Regions from separate parts of the Metabacillus sp. KH_069 genome, predicted to be linked through region 2. Evidence: riboswitches for the same ligand, from Rfam matches in the RefSeq annotation. Region 2 holds a riboswitch; the other holds the start of a gene.
What was found. A riboswitch is a leader RNA that binds a small molecule or an ion and turns the genes downstream of it on or off. The one in region 2 is predicted to bind S-adenosylmethionine.
Positions count from the first base shown of each region.

Region 1: another riboswitch for S-adenosylmethionine. It lies ahead of AC3ISE_RS04930 (bifunctional homocysteine S-methyltransferase/methylenetetrahydrofolate reductase); the one in region 2 lies ahead of AC3ISE_RS19170 (methionine ABC transporter ATP-binding protein).

Region 1 is NZ_CM174460.1:985,221-994,203, forward strand. Features, by position in the region: gene metH (methionine synthase) at 1-1,737, opposite strand, end outside; gene AC3ISE_RS04930 (bifunctional homocysteine S-methyltransferase/methylenetetrahydrofolate reductase) at 1,730-3,583, opposite strand; SAM riboswitch class I at 3,662-3,793, opposite strand; gene AC3ISE_RS04935 (YajQ family cyclic di-GMP-binding protein) at 3,977-4,468, opposite strand; gene AC3ISE_RS04940 (CvfB family protein) at 4,791-5,645, shown strand; gene AC3ISE_RS04945 (BMP family lipoprotein) at 6,055-7,023, shown strand; gene AC3ISE_RS04950 (methyl-accepting chemotaxis protein) at 7,035-8,687, shown strand; gene AC3ISE_RS04955 (DUF3941 domain-containing protein) at 8,721-8,852, opposite strand; gene AC3ISE_RS04960 (DegV family protein) at 8,906-8,983, opposite strand, start outside.
Region 2 is NZ_CM174460.1:3,793,243-3,802,225, reverse strand. Features, by position in the region: gene AC3ISE_RS19175 (O-acetylhomoserine aminocarboxypropyltransferase/cysteine synthase family protein) at 1-994, shown strand, start outside; SAM riboswitch class I at 1,099-1,211, shown strand; gene AC3ISE_RS19170 (methionine ABC transporter ATP-binding protein) at 1,492-2,517, shown strand; gene AC3ISE_RS19165 (methionine ABC transporter permease) at 2,510-3,166, shown strand; gene AC3ISE_RS19160 (MetQ/NlpA family ABC transporter substrate-binding protein) at 3,180-4,013, shown strand; gene AC3ISE_RS19155 (carboxymuconolactone decarboxylase family protein) at 4,184-4,552, shown strand; gene AC3ISE_RS19150 (YuzK family famiily protein) at 4,750-4,920, shown strand; gene sufC (Fe-S cluster assembly ATPase SufC) at 5,100-5,885, shown strand; gene sufD (Fe-S cluster assembly protein SufD) at 5,903-7,207, shown strand; gene AC3ISE_RS19135 (cysteine desulfurase) at 7,207-8,427, shown strand; gene sufU (Fe-S cluster assembly sulfur transfer protein SufU) at 8,417-8,854, shown strand; gene sufB (Fe-S cluster assembly protein SufB) at 8,893-8,983, shown strand, end outside.

The DNA of each region.
Region 1 (8,983 bases), 1.6 Mb from region 2:
CGCAAATCGTTCAAGTTTCTCTGTATTGACGATTGCGTAGTCCAGTCCTGCCTGTGTACAGTGATACAAATAGACCGCATTCAGCACTTCGCGTCCAACAGGAGGGAGACCGAATGATACATTGCTTACGCCAAGGATAGTCAGGCATTGCGGCAATCGCTCTTTTATTAAACGTATGCCCTTTATCGTTTCTTCAGCTGAGCCGATATATTGCTCATCTCCCGTTCCTACAGGAAAAACGAGTGGATCAAAAATGATATCTGAAGGATTTAGTCCGTGTTTCTCCGTCAGAAGTTCGAATGAACGAACAGCGATATCAAGCTTTTGCTCAGCCGTAAGCGCCATTCCTTTTTCATCAATCGTTCCGACGACGACAGCTGCACCATATTTGTGAATGAGAGGTACGACAGCGTCAAATCTCTCTTCACCGTCTTCTAGGTTGATTGAATTGATGATCACCTTCCCTTGAGAATAGGAGAGTGCTTTTTCAATCACTTTCTCATCGGTTGAATCGATGACAAGCGGTGCTTTTACTTTTTTTGTGATTTCCTGCATAAATGCTTCCATATCTTCTAATTCCTCGCGGTCTGGATCAGCAAGACAGATATCAATAACGTGTGCGCCATTTTTCACTTGCGCACGGGCAATTTCAGCTGCTTCTTCAAATTTCCCCTCCGCGATTAATCGTTTAAATTTTCTGGAGCCAATGACATTAGTCCGTTCTCCTACGAATAGCGGCCTCATCGAATCATCATAAATCAGCGGATCGATGCCTGATACTGTATGGGCTGGATCACGTCCCGGAACTTGGCGGGGCCTGAGTTCACCTACAGCGTCAGCAATGGCAGTAATATGTGCAGGTGTCGTTCCGCAGCAGCCGCCGACAATGTTCAGCCAGCCCTGCTCTGCAAATCCCTTCACTTTTTGAGCAAGAGAACGGGGTGATTCATGATAATTCCCTTCCTCATCAGGTAATCCCGCATTAGGATAGCAGCTGACAGCCGTATGAGCCATTCCTGACAGTGTTCGGATATGGTCGGTCATAAATTCAGGTCCTGTTGCACAGTTAAGCCCCACAGATAAAGGCTTCATGTGTTCAAGCGAGATGAAAAAGGCTTCAATATCCTGGCCTGCAAGCGTCGTTCCCATAGGTTCAATCGTTCCTGAAATCATCAGCGGAATTTCTTTTCCTGCTTGTTCAAAGGCGCGTTTAATGCCAAGAAAGCCTGCTTTCACATTTAATAAATCCTGGCTCGTTTCAAGCAGGAGCAAATCAGTGCCGCCAGCGAGCAGGCCAAGTGTTTGCTCCTCATAATTTTGAATAAGCTCATCAAACGTTGCTCCGCCTGTGACTGACAGTGTTTTTGTCGTAGGGCCCATTGAGCCTGCAACATAACGGGGCCATTCAGGAGTTGAAACCTTTTCAGCTGCCTTCTTTGCAATCTCCGCCGCTTTTTTATTTAATTCAAAAGCGAGGTGACCAAGATTATATTCATCAAGGACTATTTTAGTAGCGCCAAATGTGTTGGTTTCTATAATATCTGCTTTTGCCCTCAAGTAAGCATCATGAATGGATTCGATGACTTCTGGTGCAGTAATCGTTAAATATTCGTTGCAGCCCTCGTATTCTTCTCCGCCGAAATCAGCTGCTGAAAGATTTGCATCCTGAATCATGGTGCCCATCGCTCCGTCGAGAACGAGGATTTTTTTCTCAAGCTGTTTTTTTATATCAGACATGCGTAATCTTCCTTTCATTGACCTCAGTTTGTTTCTTATGAATGTAGTTTGTCAGTTCAACGGTTAATTCATAGTTTAAAAATGGTGTAATTAGGTAGATTCCATTAAATAAGTCAAAGGCAGCATCAATCAATCTTTTAGCGATAGCCAATCCTTCCTGATAGGCTTTCTCACGATTATCGCCTGCCTGAGCCATTCTTTCCCGGATACTGTCAGAAAGAGTAATGCCAGGAATTTCGTTATGAATAAACTCTGCGTTGCGGCTGCTTGTGAGCGGCATAATGCCGATATAGATTGGCACGGTTAAATGCTTTGTTTCTTCATATACATCAATCAGCTGTTTTTCTGAGTAAATGGGCTGTGAGATGAAATAATCTGCCCCGCAGGCAATTTTTTTCTCAAGCCTTTTTACCGCTTTATCAAGATATTTGACATTAGGGTTAAACGCGGCAGCTACTGAGAAATTGGTTTTTTCTCCAAGCGGTTTACCTGAATAAGAAAGGCCGTCGTTAAATTGCTTGATTAAGCTGATCAAATCAAATGATGAAAGATCATAAACCGATGTTGCTCCCGGAAAATCCCCGATTTTTGATGGATCGCCTGTGATTGCTAAGACATCTGTAAGTCCAAGTGTATGAAGACCCATCAAATGAGATTGAAGGCCAATTAAATTGCGGTCGCGGCATGTAATATGAATTAAAGACCTGAGCCCAAGTGTTTGCTGAACGATGGACCCAACAGCAACATTGCTAATCCGCGGTGACGCAAGCGAGTTATCTGCAAGAGTTAAGGCATCGATTCCAGCAGCCTGCAGAGCTTTTGCTCCTTTTAAAAATTTGTCTATTCCAAGTTTTTTAGGAGGATCAAGTTCTACAATCAGAGAACGTTTCTCGCTCACTATTTCCTGCAGGGGAGGGTACTTTCTTTCCGCTGCTGACGTGACAGAAATCTCTTCTTTTCTGATTTTCACTTTCTTCTCTGTAACTGGAGCCAGGCCTTTAAGCGCTGCTGCCATTGCTTCAATGTGCAATGGCGTTGTGCCGCAGCACCCGCCGATCAGTCTTGCTCCCTGATTTCTGAAGGCAAGAGCACTTTCTGCAAAATATTTTTCTCCTGAGCCATACACAAGTCTGCCTTCTTCAAGAGTAGGCAAGCTGCTGTTTGGATAAACAGATAAGTACGCTTTATCAGGCAGCGGAATTTCTTCAAGTGAAGAAAGCATATGGTAAGGTCCCAGTCTGCAATTCAGCCCGACAACATCCGCACCAAGTGCTTCAAGCTGAGAAAGGCCTTCATGCAGAGGTGTTCCGTCCTGCAGCACCCCGATTTCGTGCAGGGAGATGTTTGTAATAATCGGGATATTCGTTTCTTTTCTCGCTATCTCTAATACTGTTTTTATTTCCTCGAGATCATAATAGGTTTCAAGCAGAAGGCCGTCGACCTCTTCACTGAGCAAAAGGTAAAGCTGTTCCCTGAAATTTCTTTTAATGTCTTCAAGAGAATAGGCGTTTTTTTTGAAAGCACGGATGCCTCCAATTGTGCCGAGAACATAAGTGTCATTGCCGGCTGCTGCTTTTTTGGCAATCTGCACAGCAGTACGGTTGATCGCTCTCACTTCATCTTCTAATCCGTATCTTGAAAGCTTAATATAATTGGCGCCGTACGTATTTGTCTGAATAACATCCGCACCGGCTGCAATATAAGCCTTATGGACATTTAAGATTTCATCAGGCTTTGATAAATTCAATTCTTCGAAACATCGGTCCACTCCGTGAGAATAAAGCAGTGTTCCCATTGCTCCGTCGCCAATCAGGATCTTGTTCTGTAAATCGTTTAAAAGTGTCAAACTCCAAACCTCCTTCATGCAAGTAAAGAAAACAAAAAAAGCCTTCCAAGAAGAAGACTTTTGAACGTTCAGGACTTCTTCTTATCGTTCGATGGATGCATCGCTGGAATTAGCACCTTGGAATGAAAGCTCTGCTGAATACAGATGGTTTCATTATGCCAGGTTGCTGAAGCTTCAAAGGGCCAGTCCCTCAGCTTCTCTAGATAAGAATGGTGAAATATGAAATTAGCAAAAAGATATTATATCTAATTTACATGTTTTTTCGGATAGATTCAATACAAAAGTAAAAGTTTTCTGAATAGACGGGGAATTTATTGAGGATAGATCAAAAGGAAAACCTGCCGAACAGCTAAACAAACACCCGGCTGAGAAGAGCCCGGGTGTTCGTTCACTTTATCTGAAATTAAGAAACTGGACGTCAATCGGCAAGTCTGCACCGCGAACGGCTGCAATTACCTGCTGAAGGTCGTCCTTATTTTTGCCGGTTACGCGGACCTGATCATCCTGAACCTGTGTTTTTACTTTTAAACCAGAATTTTTAATAATGGCATTAATCTTTTTCGCATTATCCTTATCAATACCCTGAATCAGCTTAGCACGCTGGCGAATCGTACCGCCGGATGCGCCTTCAATCTTGCCGTAATCAATATTCCTGGTCGCCACATTGCGCTTAATCAGTTTGGAAACAAAAACATCCTTTAACTGATCCATTTTAAACTCATCATCTGAGACTAGAACAATCTCTTCTTTTTCAAGAGAAATGCTGCTTTTGCTCCCTTTAAAATCATAGCGCGTGCCGATTTCCTTCATTGTCATCGTAATCGCATTCGTCACCTCAGGCATATCCACTTTCGACACAATATCAAACGAACTATCCTTCGCCATAAGAATCCCTCCAAGAACTTTGTATTATTCTTAGATTATAGTAGAATGGACTTGGGATAACAACACATGAAGTGCGGAATCGCCTGTTTAGCTCCGACAGACAGATAAGGCTCCGCCAGGAAAGGCGCTTTTTGCTTTTCCTGGCGGAGCCGTTCTGGCCGAGGAGTTAGGCGATGGAGCCGGACAAACCGAAGTGCGGAGCCGTTCTGACCGAGGGGTTGGGAGCTGGAGCCGGATAAGACAAAATCCAAAGTCTGCCCACCTAATCAGTTTAACAATAACAGCAAATGCAACCTGCAAAAGAAAGGAACGAAAATCACTGATGAATCCAGGAACGTTTATGACGCTTTCAATAGATGAAAAATTAGATTATGGATACTATTTGACAGACGGAGAAAGCCGTGTGCTGCTTCACAAAACCGAAATCACGGAGCCAATCGAAGGCAAAGAAGAGATTGAGGTTTATATTATTGTCGATCATGAGGATCGTCTTGCTGCAACAATGAAAAAACCGAAAATTACTGAGGATCATTATGACTGGGTTGAGGTTGTAAGTGTAAGAGAAGATATGGGAGCATTTGTTGACATCGGCTTATCCAAGGATGCGCTGGTGGCAAATGATATTCTTCCCGCATTTATTGAGGTCTGGCCTGAAGAGGGGGACATGCTTTATTGTTCTTTGAAGGTAACGAAAAATGGCAGGTTTTTCACGAAGCTTGCAACGGAAGATGTCATGCAGGAGAATATTGTCTCAGCGGAAGGTGCTGCCAACAACCAAACCGTGACAGGCAGAGTGTACAGAATGATTATTGCCGGCTCATACATAATCACCGAAGAAGGCTACAAAGGATTCATTCACTCTTCGCAGCGTAAAAGAGAGCCTCGTCTAGGGGAACTTGTAACAGGACGCGTAATTGATGTTAAAGAAGATGGAACAATCAACGTATCCCTTCTTCCAAGAAAGCATGAAGCATTGGATGCAGACGCTCAGCAGCTTTATGATTACATGGAATCAAGAGGCGGAGCGATGCCATTCTTCGATAAAAGCGATCCTGAAGATATTAAAGAACGCTTTAACATGAGCAAAGGCGCGTTCAAGCGTGCAATCGGATCATTAATGAAAGCCGGGAAAGTTTATCAGGAAGACGGCTGGACATATTTCAAAAAGGAACAGTAAGCGAGTTGATCGCTTGCTGTTTTTTTTGCTCTTTGTAAACATTGTTGCTATTAGACGAAATGTTAAAAACCCTTAGTGGATGGCAGCGGATAAACTTGACTCCTGCGGGAAATAGAGCCCCATGCTCCCCGCGGAAAGCAAGTTCCTCTCGCTGCAAGGAGCGGGCAACATTTATAATGAATAACAACAATCTATACGAAAACAGCTTTTTTTTTGGACAATTACAAGTTTGGTAGATGAAAACTCAGGTGGCGGCGGATAAAATCAAAAATTGGCTGATAGTATTCTGAGGTTCTGTCATCCCATAAAAATATTGCACACAAAACCCTTCCAATAATAAATAATAAAGATTTTCGAAAATCAGTCGATATGACATGAGGAGATACTTTTAAAGGGAGAGAAACCATCAATGAAAAGAAATCATAGAGCGATCGTGCTTTCGTTTTGCCTCATGATGCTGCTTTCAGGCTGCGGAAAATCCGAATCTGTTAGTAAGTCAGAAGATAAGATAAAGGTGGGCATTATGTTGTCTGATGTCGGACTTGGCGATCAGTCATTTAGTGATTCAGCATTTGCAGGACTAATGAAATCACGTGATGAGCTTGGAATTTTATTCGATTACAGAGAAATTAAAGATACCGGGACCTATGAAAAGGGATTAACTGAATTAGTTAAAGAAGGCAATGACTTAGTTATCGGACTTGGTTTTATGGTTCAGGAGGATCTTGAGAAAACAGCAAAAAAATATCCTGAACAGAAATTCATCTTAATTGATGCTGTTTCAGAGATGGATAACATCACGTCGATTACGTTTAAAGAGAAAGAGGGCAGCTTCTTAGCAGGAGCTGCTGCTGCCATGACATCGAAATCCAATACAGTCGGATTCATTGGCGGAGCAGATGTTCCGCTTATCAATAAGTTTGCCGATGGATTTTCAGAAGGAGCAAAGGCAATTAACCCGGATATAAAAATAATAACGGAATATGCCAATGATTTCGGCGACGATAAACTTGGAAGTGAAATAGGGGAAAAAATGATTGGCAATCAGGCTGATGTTTTATATGCTGCCGCTGGTTTTACTGGAGTAGGTGCACTAAAAGCAGCTCAAGATAACGGTGTTTACGCAATAGGGGTTGACAGTGATCAGTATTTTTACGCAGAAAAATCAGTGATAACTTCTATGCTCAAAAATGTAGACGTGGGAATCTACAAGCTGCTTAAAGAGTATGTAAGGGAAAAAGAAGTACCTGATGGTCATATTGAATTAGGTTTAAAAGACAATGGCGTTCAGCTGGCGCCAATCCGTGTTATTTCGCTTACGGAAGATCAGCAGAAAACCCTTGATGAATGGCAGAAAAAATTAGCAGAAGGCAACTAGGGGGAAGACTTGTGTCACTTAAGAAAAAGCTTTTGCTGAATTCACTCAGCATCATAATTATGGCTACCTTGATGATTGGCTTTATTATTGTAAATATGCTGTCCATTCAATCATCTAATCAAAATGAAGTTCCAGTCCTTTTAAATATTGAAAAATTGCAGGGAGAGCTTACTGTAACAAAGCAAAGCCTCAACAACTTTGCCTTTTCATTGACAGATGCCCAAAAAGAAGAAACCCTTCAAGCACTGCAGAGAAATGAAAAGCTTTTAGAAGAATTAAATCAAATCGTGAAGGATAAAAATACGAAACAAGCTCTGCAAAAGGCTTCAAATAAATTTACAGCTTTAAAAGATGAAACAGGACAGGCTCTAAATGAAAAAAATCAGGCAGAAGCCAAGCGCCAGTCTGTCCGGGTTGATGGAATTTCAAATGATGTGCACTTAATGAACATTTATGCGAATGAACGATATGAGATGCTCCAGGGGAATTTGAAAAAACAAATCGAATTCGTTATTTTATCTGCAATAATTGGAACAGTTCTTTTAATTTCACTATCTTCATATATTGTCATTCGCATGACCAATGCTATTACAAAGCCGCTAAAAGGCCTTTCTCATCAGGCAAATGAAATTGCAAATGGCAATCTGGCAGTGAAAATGATCACTTACAAAGGAAAAGATGAAATAGCTGCACTGAATGATTCTTTCACTGCAATGACTCATCAGCTTAAAGGACTTCTATTCTCAATCGACAGCGTAAGTAAAGAAGTAGAGGGTTTTGCAAAAGAGCTTGAGGGAGAGAACAGGGTATTAACTGAAATCAGCAATCAGGTAGCTGTATCTACAGATGAATTATCGGCAGGATCACAATCGATTTCTACAGACCTTCAAGATGCGGTAACTTTGATTGAGAGAATGGATTTTGATTTCAGTGAAAATGTAAACCGGTCTGAGCAATCCGTTCAATACGGAAAAGAAACGGTAAACGCCATTGCATCAGGGCAGAACGCCATTAAAGCTCAGCGGCTGCTCATTACCGAAAACATGAATACAACTAAGCAAATTGAAGAATCAACAAAAACATTTATTGGATATATGACCAAAATAGAAGATATGGCTAAGGTTGTTTCAAATATTGCCAATCAGACGAACTTGCTTGCATTAAATGCTGCCATTGAAGCTGCACGTGCCGGCGAGGCAGGCAAAGGCTTTGCTGTTGTTGCAGCTGAAGTGAGAAAGCTTGCAGAAGAATCAACGGGTGCAACATCCCAAATATTTGAAATGGTAAGTTTAATTCAATCTGGCATATCCAGTATTTCAGAATCTGTCGTAAATGGGGTTTCGATTGCTCAAAAGCAGCAGAACGGAATGGATCATACAACAAGTGCTTTTGAAGATATCGATCTTAAAGTTAAAGGAATTACATCAGAATTAAATGAGTTAAAAACAGGAATGTTGAATTCAAAGGCACTTGGAGAGCAAGTGCTGCAAAATGTAGAAAGCATCAGTGCCGTAGTAGAAGAGACAGCAGCTGGAAGCGAGGAAATATCTGCTTCGACAACTGAGCAGCTCCTGGCCTTTGAAAAAATGGTTGAAAAAGTGGTTGAACTAAGACAGCTTACAGATGATTTAAATCAGACGCTTTCAAAGTTTAAGCTTCAATAAAACGAAAACAGCAGCGATTTTCGCTGCTGTTTTTTATAAATGATCTGTCTTTTTAGAATATTGTCTTTCGCCTTTTTGGCGGTTTTTCTCGCGCATCATGTTTCTTTCGTGTTCTTTGGCATTATTGTCTTTTGCTTTTTTGTCGTTATCGCTCGTATGCGGCATCATAAAAACTCCCTTATTTAAAGATAAGTTTATGTTGCCCTGTAAGAATAATATTATGAGATCGGTTTGTTTAAAAAGAAAATGGCGATTGTGCCAGGTCCTGAATGCGCGCCAACTGAACAGCCGACAGT
Region 2 (8,983 bases):
CCTTTACGGGGGCACCTACAATCTTTTTCAGACGACATTGCCCAAGTACGGGATTCAGACTAAGTTCGTAAATGCGAATGAACCAGAGAATTTCCGGAACGCCATTACACCGAAAACAAAGGCGATTTTTGCCGAAACAATCGGCAATCCGAGTCTTCAGGTTCTTGACATAGAGGCAGTTGCGAAAATTGCTCATGAAGCAGGAATCCCTTTAATTGTTGATAATACCTTTGCAACTCCGTATTTATGCAGGCCAATCGAGCACGGAGCAGATATTGTTATTCACTCTGCAACGAAATGGCTTCTTGGAAATGGCACGACACTCGGCGGAATTATCGTAGACGGAGGAAAGTTTGATTGGAACTCAAGTAAGTTCCCGGGCTTTACGACTCCAGATCCAAGTTATCACAATCTGGTATATGCGGAGGCATTGCCTGAAGCAGCTTTCATAGTAAAAGCACGGGTTCAGCTTTTGAGGGATTTAGGCCCGGCTATTAGTCCGTTTAATGCCTTTCAATTTAATCTGGGGCTTGAGACCCTTCATGTAAGAATGAAAGAGCATATTTTTAACACGAGAAAAGTTGTTGAATATTTGAATGAGCATCCTGCTGTTAAATGGGTCCTGTACCCGGAAGATGAACAGCATCCTGATAAGAATCTTGCGGATAAATATTTGGCTAAAGGAGCAGGAGCAGTAGTCGTGTTCGGCATTGAAGGCGGCCGTGCAGCAGGTGCAAAGGTCATTAATTCCGTTAATCTTTGGTCACATGTAGCCAATGTCGGAGATGCCAAAAGCCTGATCATTCATCCTGCCAGCACGACACATCAGCAGCTGGATGCAGAAGGATTGAAAAAATCAGGAGTAACAGAAGATTTAATCCGATTGTCAGTTGGAATTGAACATATTGATGACCTTTTAGAGGATCTGGAACAAGCGATTGAACAAGCAACAGGTGTGAAATCATTAATTGAATCATCCGTCTTTTCAAATTAATAAAACACTTTAGGATTGACACCTTCTTTTGACACATGATAAAATCACACTCGTAGTACAAACTCACTGAAATTAAACGTTAATTAATTTAATAAATTGTAAGTCTCTTATCCAGAGAGGTGGAGGGAAAGTGCCCTGCGAAGCCCGGCAACCGTCAATTTTATTGAAAAGGTGCCAATTCACTCAAAGCTGATGTTTATGCTTTGAAAGATGAGAGGAAGGTTCTTCTATTGATATGCCTTTCTGCTCATTTATGCAGAAAGGCATTTTTGTTTAGAGATAAGAAAGTATAAAATTTTGCGCTTCGATGTCTAGCTCCATCGCCCAACTCCTCGGCCAGAACGGCTCCGCCAGTAAAGGCAAAAAGCGCCTTTTCTGTCGGATCCTTATCTGTCTGTCGGAGCTAAACGGGCGCTTGCGCTTTTCTTATCTCATCATGAACCTATACCATTTCGTGCAAAATGATAGTGAGTTGAATTTTGGAAGAAGGTGAAGTCGTGATTACGTTAAAGGATGTCAAAAAAGTCTTTCAATCTAAAAGCGGAAATGTTACCGCGGTTGATTCGGTTGACTTGAACATAAATCAAGGAGAAATTTTCGGAATTATCGGTTATAGCGGTGCTGGAAAAAGCTCATTGATCAGATTGCTTAACGGACTTGAAAAGCCCACAGACGGTTCCATTCAAGTAGCTGGGAGAAAGATTGATAAAATCCGCGGAGATGAGCTGAGAAAAGCAAGACACGAAATCAGCATGATCTTTCAGCATTTTAATCTCCTTTGGTCAAGAACAGTCCGGGAAAATATTTCGTTTCCATTAGAAATCGCCGGAGTAAAGAAAGAGCAGCGGGTAAACCGTGTAGAAGAGCTGATTAAGCTTGTAGGACTTGAAGGACGGGAAGATGCCTATCCATCACAGCTGAGCGGAGGACAAAAGCAGCGTGTCGGAATTGCCAGAGCTCTTGCGAATAATCCAAAGGTTTTGCTTTGTGATGAAGCTACATCAGCACTGGACCCGCAAACAACAGATTCCATTCTCGAGCTGCTTGTAGATATTAACGAGAGGCTCGGTTTAACAATTGTCCTGATTACACATGAAATGCACGTTATCCGTAAAATCTGCCACCGGGTTGCGGTGATGGAAAACGGGCGGATTGTTGAGCAGGGTGAGGTACTTGATGTATTCAAAAAACCTCAGCAGTCTATTACGAAGCGCTTTGTGAAACAAATTACAGAGCCGGACGATACGCAGGAAACAATGGAATTAATTCTTGAGAAATACAAGTACGGAATGGTAATTCAATTAACATTTGTGGGAGATTCAACAGAAAGTCCGCTCATTACGAATCTTATCCGAAATCATCCGATTGAAGTAAATATCCTTCAGGGAAAAATATCTCAAACTCAAAGCGGATCATATGGAACCTTGTTCATTCATATGGACGGGGAACCTGATCAACTGGATAAGGCAATGGCATATATCCGCAGTCAGGAAGTAGAAGCGGAGGTGATTGCGAATGTTTGAGAACGTGAGATGGGAAAATGTATGGGAAGCAACTAGTGAAACCTTATTTATGACAGGATTCTCTGTAGCTGCAACCTTTATCTTGGGTATTATACTCGGACTGCTATTATTCTTAACGTCTAAAGGCGGTATTTGGGAAAATAAACCGGTAAATATCATTATATCTGCATTCGTGAATATTTTCAGATCCATTCCGTTTATTCTTCTGATCATTCTGCTGATTCCTTTTACAAAGGCTATTTTAGATACGTTTCTTGGAGCAAAAGCAGCACTGCCGGCCTTAATCATTGGCGCCGCACCGTTTTACGGGCGGATGGTTGAAATTGCTCTGCGTGAAATTGATAAGGGAGTCATTGAGGCAGCAAGATCAATGGGGGCAAAAACATCCACGATCATCTGGAAGGTGTTAATACCTGAATCATCCCCTGCGCTAATCTCCGGAATTACGGTAACGGCCATTGCTCTTGTCGGCTACACAGCCATGGCGGGGGTAGTCGGAGCCGGGGGACTCGGAAATCTTGCATTTCTTGAAGGCTTTCAGAGGAATAATAATGCTGTAACAATGATTGCGACAATCCTGATATTAGTTATTGTATTTATCATCCAATTTATTGGAGACTTTATCACATCAAAACTAGATAAACGTTAGGGAGGAAATTCAAATGAAGAAATTATTGTTAAGTGCTGTATTCGCAACATCCGCTTTCGCTCTTGCTGCTTGTGGTTCCGGTGGCGGAAACGGAGAAGGAGAAGATACAAAAACGCTTAAAATTGGTGCATCAAATGTACCTCATGCTGAAATCCTTGAAGAGGCACAACCGTTGCTTGAGGAAAAAGGCATTGAACTGGATATCGTGCCGTTCCAGGATTATATCCTGCCAAATAAATCACTTGCTAGTAAAGAAATTGATGCAAACTATTTCCAGCACGTTCCGTATTTAGAGTCTCAAATGGCAGAAAATAAAGACTATGACTTTGTTAATGCAGGCGGCATCCATATCGAGCCAATCGGTGTTTATTCTAAAAAACATAAATCGTTAGAAGATATTCCAGATGGCGGCACAATTATCATGAGTAATTCTGTAGCTGACCACGGCCGCATGCTTTCATTGCTTGAGAGCGAAGGATTAATCACAATTAAAGAAGGTGTCGATAAAACGACTGCAACAGTTGATGATATCGATGAAAACAAAAAAAATCTTAAATTCAAAGCAGATGTAGAAGCAAGCATTCTGCCTCAGGCTTATAACAACGACGAAGGCGATGCCGTTTTAATTAATACGAACTATGCAATTGGTGCAGGTCTCAATCCTCAAAAAGATGCGATTGCACTTGAAGGTTCAGAATCACCATACGTTAACATTATCACTGTCCGCAAAGGCGACGAAAACAAAGAAGAAATCAAAGCTTTAGTTGAAGTGCTTCATTCAAAAGAAATTCAATCATTCATTGAAGAAAAATATGAAGGTGCAGTTGTACCTGTAGACGGAAAATAAAAGGCAAGAGAGCATCGAAACATGGTGCTCTCTTTTTTTGTCTGAAAAGGTCAGTATAATATAGTAGAAATTAGGAATAAATGCTTCCCGAAAAACTCTTTTTACGCATACATCTCCCTCATTTTTTGCATACTAACGGTGATTAATATCAGGAATGGAGCTGAAAAAAGATGCAGCATTTTGAAGCGAGAAACAGCAGTGAAGCCGCTTTGCATAATTACAAAGAGGGTCTCGGTGTTTTTACAGAGAAGATGCCTGAGCTTGCACACCTCTATAATGAATTCACGCAAGAATGTTTTAAAGAAGGAACACTTTCCCAAAAAGAAAAGCAGTTAATTGCGCTGGGCATCAGCATCTATTCACAAGATGAATATTGCATTATTTATCATACAAAAGGGTGCTTAGATCAAGGGGCAAGCGAACAGGAAATATTAGAAACGGTCGGAGTGACTGCAGCATTTGGCGGCGGTGCAGCAATGAGCCAATCGGTTACCTTAGTCCAAGAATGCATCACAGAATTGAATCAGCTTAAGCAATAGCATACTCGAGCATATCGGAGCATTTATATAAGATTGCATTCTTAAATGCTGAAATCATGTATGAGGAACCATGATCCTTTCATATCCATCTATATGATGTTTGAGGCTGTTTTGTCGAGGTGTTATCATGTAATAGTACTAATTGATAAACTTTGAAAGGATGATTCATTATCTACGCAAGTCAGCAAAAGCTTGATTTGAATTACACAACTGAAATGGAAAAAGCCTTAATGCAGTCTCATAAAATGGGATATGCAGTGTACAGCAGAAACCATGAAAAGCGTATGGAAGTAGAAAAGAATCGTGAAAAAGATTATCAGCAAAGCAAACAGCTATTTGCAGAATTAGACCGCAAAATGAATTCATAGAACAATCTTAAAGGAATCAGTCACTGGCTGGTTCCTTTTGAGTTATAAATAAATCAGGCACAATCAGGCAAGCCTCCGAAAAAGTTGTATTCACATTTCATTTGTTATAAAATTAGAATGAGAATAAAATGAGAATGATTAAATTGAGATCTTATAGATTATTGGAGGTATAGTTATTTATGGCAGGTTCTACTTTAGTTATTAAAGATTTACATGTTGAAATCGACGGAAAAGAAATTTTAAAAGGTGTAAACCTTGAAATAAAAGGCGGAGAATTCCACGCGATCATGGGACCAAATGGTACTGGTAAATCCACATTATCATCTGCGATCATGGGGCACCCTAAATATGAGGTAACAAAAGGAAGCATCACACTTGACGGTGAAGATGTTCTTGAGATGGAAGTAGATGAGCGCGCACGTGCAGGTCTATTTTTAGCAATGCAATATCCAAGTGAAATCAGCGGGGTTACTAATGCTGACTTCCTTCGTTCTTCTATTAATGCACGCAAAGAAGAAGGACAGGAAATTTCTTTGATGAAATTCATCCGCAAAATGGACTCTAACATGGAATACCTTGAAATGGATCCTGATATGGCACAGCGTTACCTGAATGAAGGATTCTCAGGCGGAGAGAAAAAACGCAATGAGATTCTTCAATTAATGATGATCGAGCCTAAAATCGCGATTCTTGATGAAATCGATTCAGGTCTTGATATCGATGCATTAAAAGTTGTTTCAAAAGGCATTAATCAAATGCGCAATGAAGATTTCGGCTGCCTGATCATCACTCACTATCAGCGCCTGTTAAACTACATCACACCTGATCATGTACACGTAATGATGCAGGGACGCATCGTTAAATCAGGCGGTCCTGAGCTTTCACAGCGTTTAGAATCAGAAGGCTATGACTGGATTAAACAAGAGCTTGGCATCGAAGACGAAACTGTTGGTCAAGAAGCGTAAGCGTTAGGGGGATTAAGATGACAGTAGAGACGAAATTCAACCACGACTATGTCACGGGTTTCTCAAATGAACTCGGTGAACCGGAATGGCTTAAAGAACTGCGCTTACAAGCTCTTGCAAAAGCTGAAGACCTTGCAATGCCAAGACCGGATAAAACGAAAATTGATAAATGGAATTTTACACAATTCCAGACACATTCAGTTAAAAGCAAACCTTTAGCATCTCTTAATGATTTAAGTGATGAAGTAAAAGCTTTAATCGATCTTGAAGATGAGAATAAAAATCTATATATCCAATTGGATACAACACCGGCTTATACATCTCTGTCTCAGGAATTAAAAGACCAGGGTGTAATATTTACGGATATTCATACGGCTGCACGCGAACATTCTGAGCTTGTGCAAAAGTATTTCATGACTGACGGAGTAAAAGTTGATGAGCATCGTTTAACAGCTCTTCATGCAGCTCTTATGAACGGCGGAGTATTTGTATATGTTCCTAAAAACGTTGAGGTAACAGCACCTCTTCAGGCTGTGTATGTGCATGAAAATCCTGAAACGACTCTTTTCAACCATGTGATCGTTGCAGCAGATGACAACAGCTCTGTCACTTATGTTGAAAACTACATTTCAACGACAGAAACAGAAGGATCGATTTTCAACATTGTAACGGAAGTATTTGCAAACAATAATGCAAAAGTTACTTACGGTGCTGTAGACCATTTAAATAAAGGTGTTACAACGTATGTAAACCGCCGCGGAACTGCTGCACGCGATGCACGTATTGAATGGGCGCTTGGTTTGATGAATGACGGCAATACGATTTCTGAAAACACAACAAACCTGATGGGTGACGGCTCTTATGGAGACACGAAATCTGTTGTTGTCGGACGCGGAAGTCAAATTCAAAACTTCACAACAAAAGTCATTCACTTCGGCAAAAATTCCGAAGGCTACATCTTAAAGCACGGCGTAATGAAAGACAGTGCTTCATCTGTCTTCAACGGCATCGGCAAAATCGAACATGGAGCTTCTAAATCAAATGCAGAGCAGGAATCAAGAGTTCTTATGCTAAGCGAAAAAGCACGCGGAGATGCAAATCCGATTCTATTAATAGATGAGGACGATGTAACCGCTGGACATGCTGCTTCTGTAGGCCGCGTTGATCCGCTTCAATTGTATTACCTGATGAGCCGCGGAATTCCTAAAGTAGAAGCTGAGCGTCTTGTCATTCATGGTTTCCTTGCGCCTGTCGTTAAGGTTCTGCCAATTGAAGGCGTGAAGAAACAGCTTGTTGAGGTAATTGAAAGGAAAGTTAAGTAATGAATATCCAAGATATCCGTTCACTCTTCCCGATATTGGATCAGCAAGTAAATGGACAGAATCTTGTTTATCTTGACAGTGCAGCGACTTCTCAGAAGCCGCTGCCGGTCATTGAAGCGTTAGACCGCTATTATAGAGAATATAATTCAAACGTTCATCGTGGAGTTCATACACTGGGCACTAAAGCTACAGATGGCTACGAGGGAGCGCGCGAAAAGGTAAGAAAGTTCATTAATGCTCATTCTGCAGAAGAAATCATTTTCACACGCGGTGCTACTACTGCATTGAATACAGTAGCAGCAAGCTATGGACGTGCAAATCTTCAAGCCGGCGATGAGATAGTGATTACACATATGGAACACCATGCTAACGTTATACCTTGGCAGCAGCTTGCCAAAGCTACTGGTGCGACACTGAAGTATATTCCTTTGCAGGAGGATGGCACGATTTCCCTTGAAGATGCCCGTGAAACGATTACAGATTCAGCTAAAATTGTTTCTGTCATGCAAGTTTCAAATGTATTGGGAACAATAAATCCTATAAAAGAAATTGCTGAGTTAGCCCACAGCAAAGGTGCGATCATGGTTGTTGACGGTGCGCAAAGTGCTCCGCATATGAAAATTGATGTTCAAGATTTGAATTGTGATTTCTTTGCTTTTTCAGCTCATAAAATGTGCGGCCCGACTGGTGTTGGAGTTCTGTACGGAAAAAAAGCGCTTCTTGAAAACATGGAGCCTGTTGAGTTTGGCGGCGAAATGATTGACTTCGTCGGATTATACGAATCCACATGGAAAGAGCTTCCCTGGAAGTTTGAAGCCGGAACGCCTATTATCGCAGGTGCAATCGGGCTTGGTGCTGCCATTGATTTCCTTGAAGAAATCGGTATTGAAAACATTGAAGCATATGAGCACAAGCTTGCTGATTACGCACTTGAGAGATTGTCGGAAGTTGAAGGAATCACAATATACGGTCCTAAAAAGCGTGCTGGTCTTGTAACGTTCAATATTGAAGATGTGCATCCTCATGATGTTGCCACAGTACTGGATGCTGAAGGCATAGCAGTTCGGGCCGGCCATCACTGTGCACAGCCTTTAATGAAATGGCTGAATGTTTCCTCAACAGCTCGTGCTAGTTTTTACCTGTACAACACAGAAGAAGAAGTTGATAAGCTTGTTGCAGGAATCATAAAAACAAAGGAGTACTTCACGAATGTCTTTTAATAATCTGGACACTCTGTACCGCCAGGTCATTATGGATCACTATAAAAACCCGCGGAACAAAGGTGTACTCGAAGATAGTTTAACTATAGATATGAATAACCCTACATGCGGCGACCGTATTCGCTTAACGCTGCAGATTGAAGACGGCAGCATTACGGATGCAAAGTTCGACGGTGAAGGCTGTTCGATTTCAATGTCATCAGCATCAATGATGACTCAGGCGATTAAAGGTCAATCGGTCGAAACGGCTTTAAAGCTTTCTAAAATCTTTTCAGACATGATGCAAGGAAAAGATTACGATGATGACGTTGAGCTTGAGGATATTGAAGCATTGCAAGGTGTTGCTAAATTCCCTGCACGAATCAAATGTGCAACACTTGCCTGGAAGGCGATGGAAAAAGGGGTCCATAGCCAAGAAAAAGAATGAGGGCAGACCTCATTCTACTATGATTGGAGTGAAAACGGATGGCTAAAAAAATGCCAGAAATCGGCGATTACAAGTATGGATTTGCTGATAAAGACGTTTCGATTTTCCGTTCTAAGCGCGGATTAACTA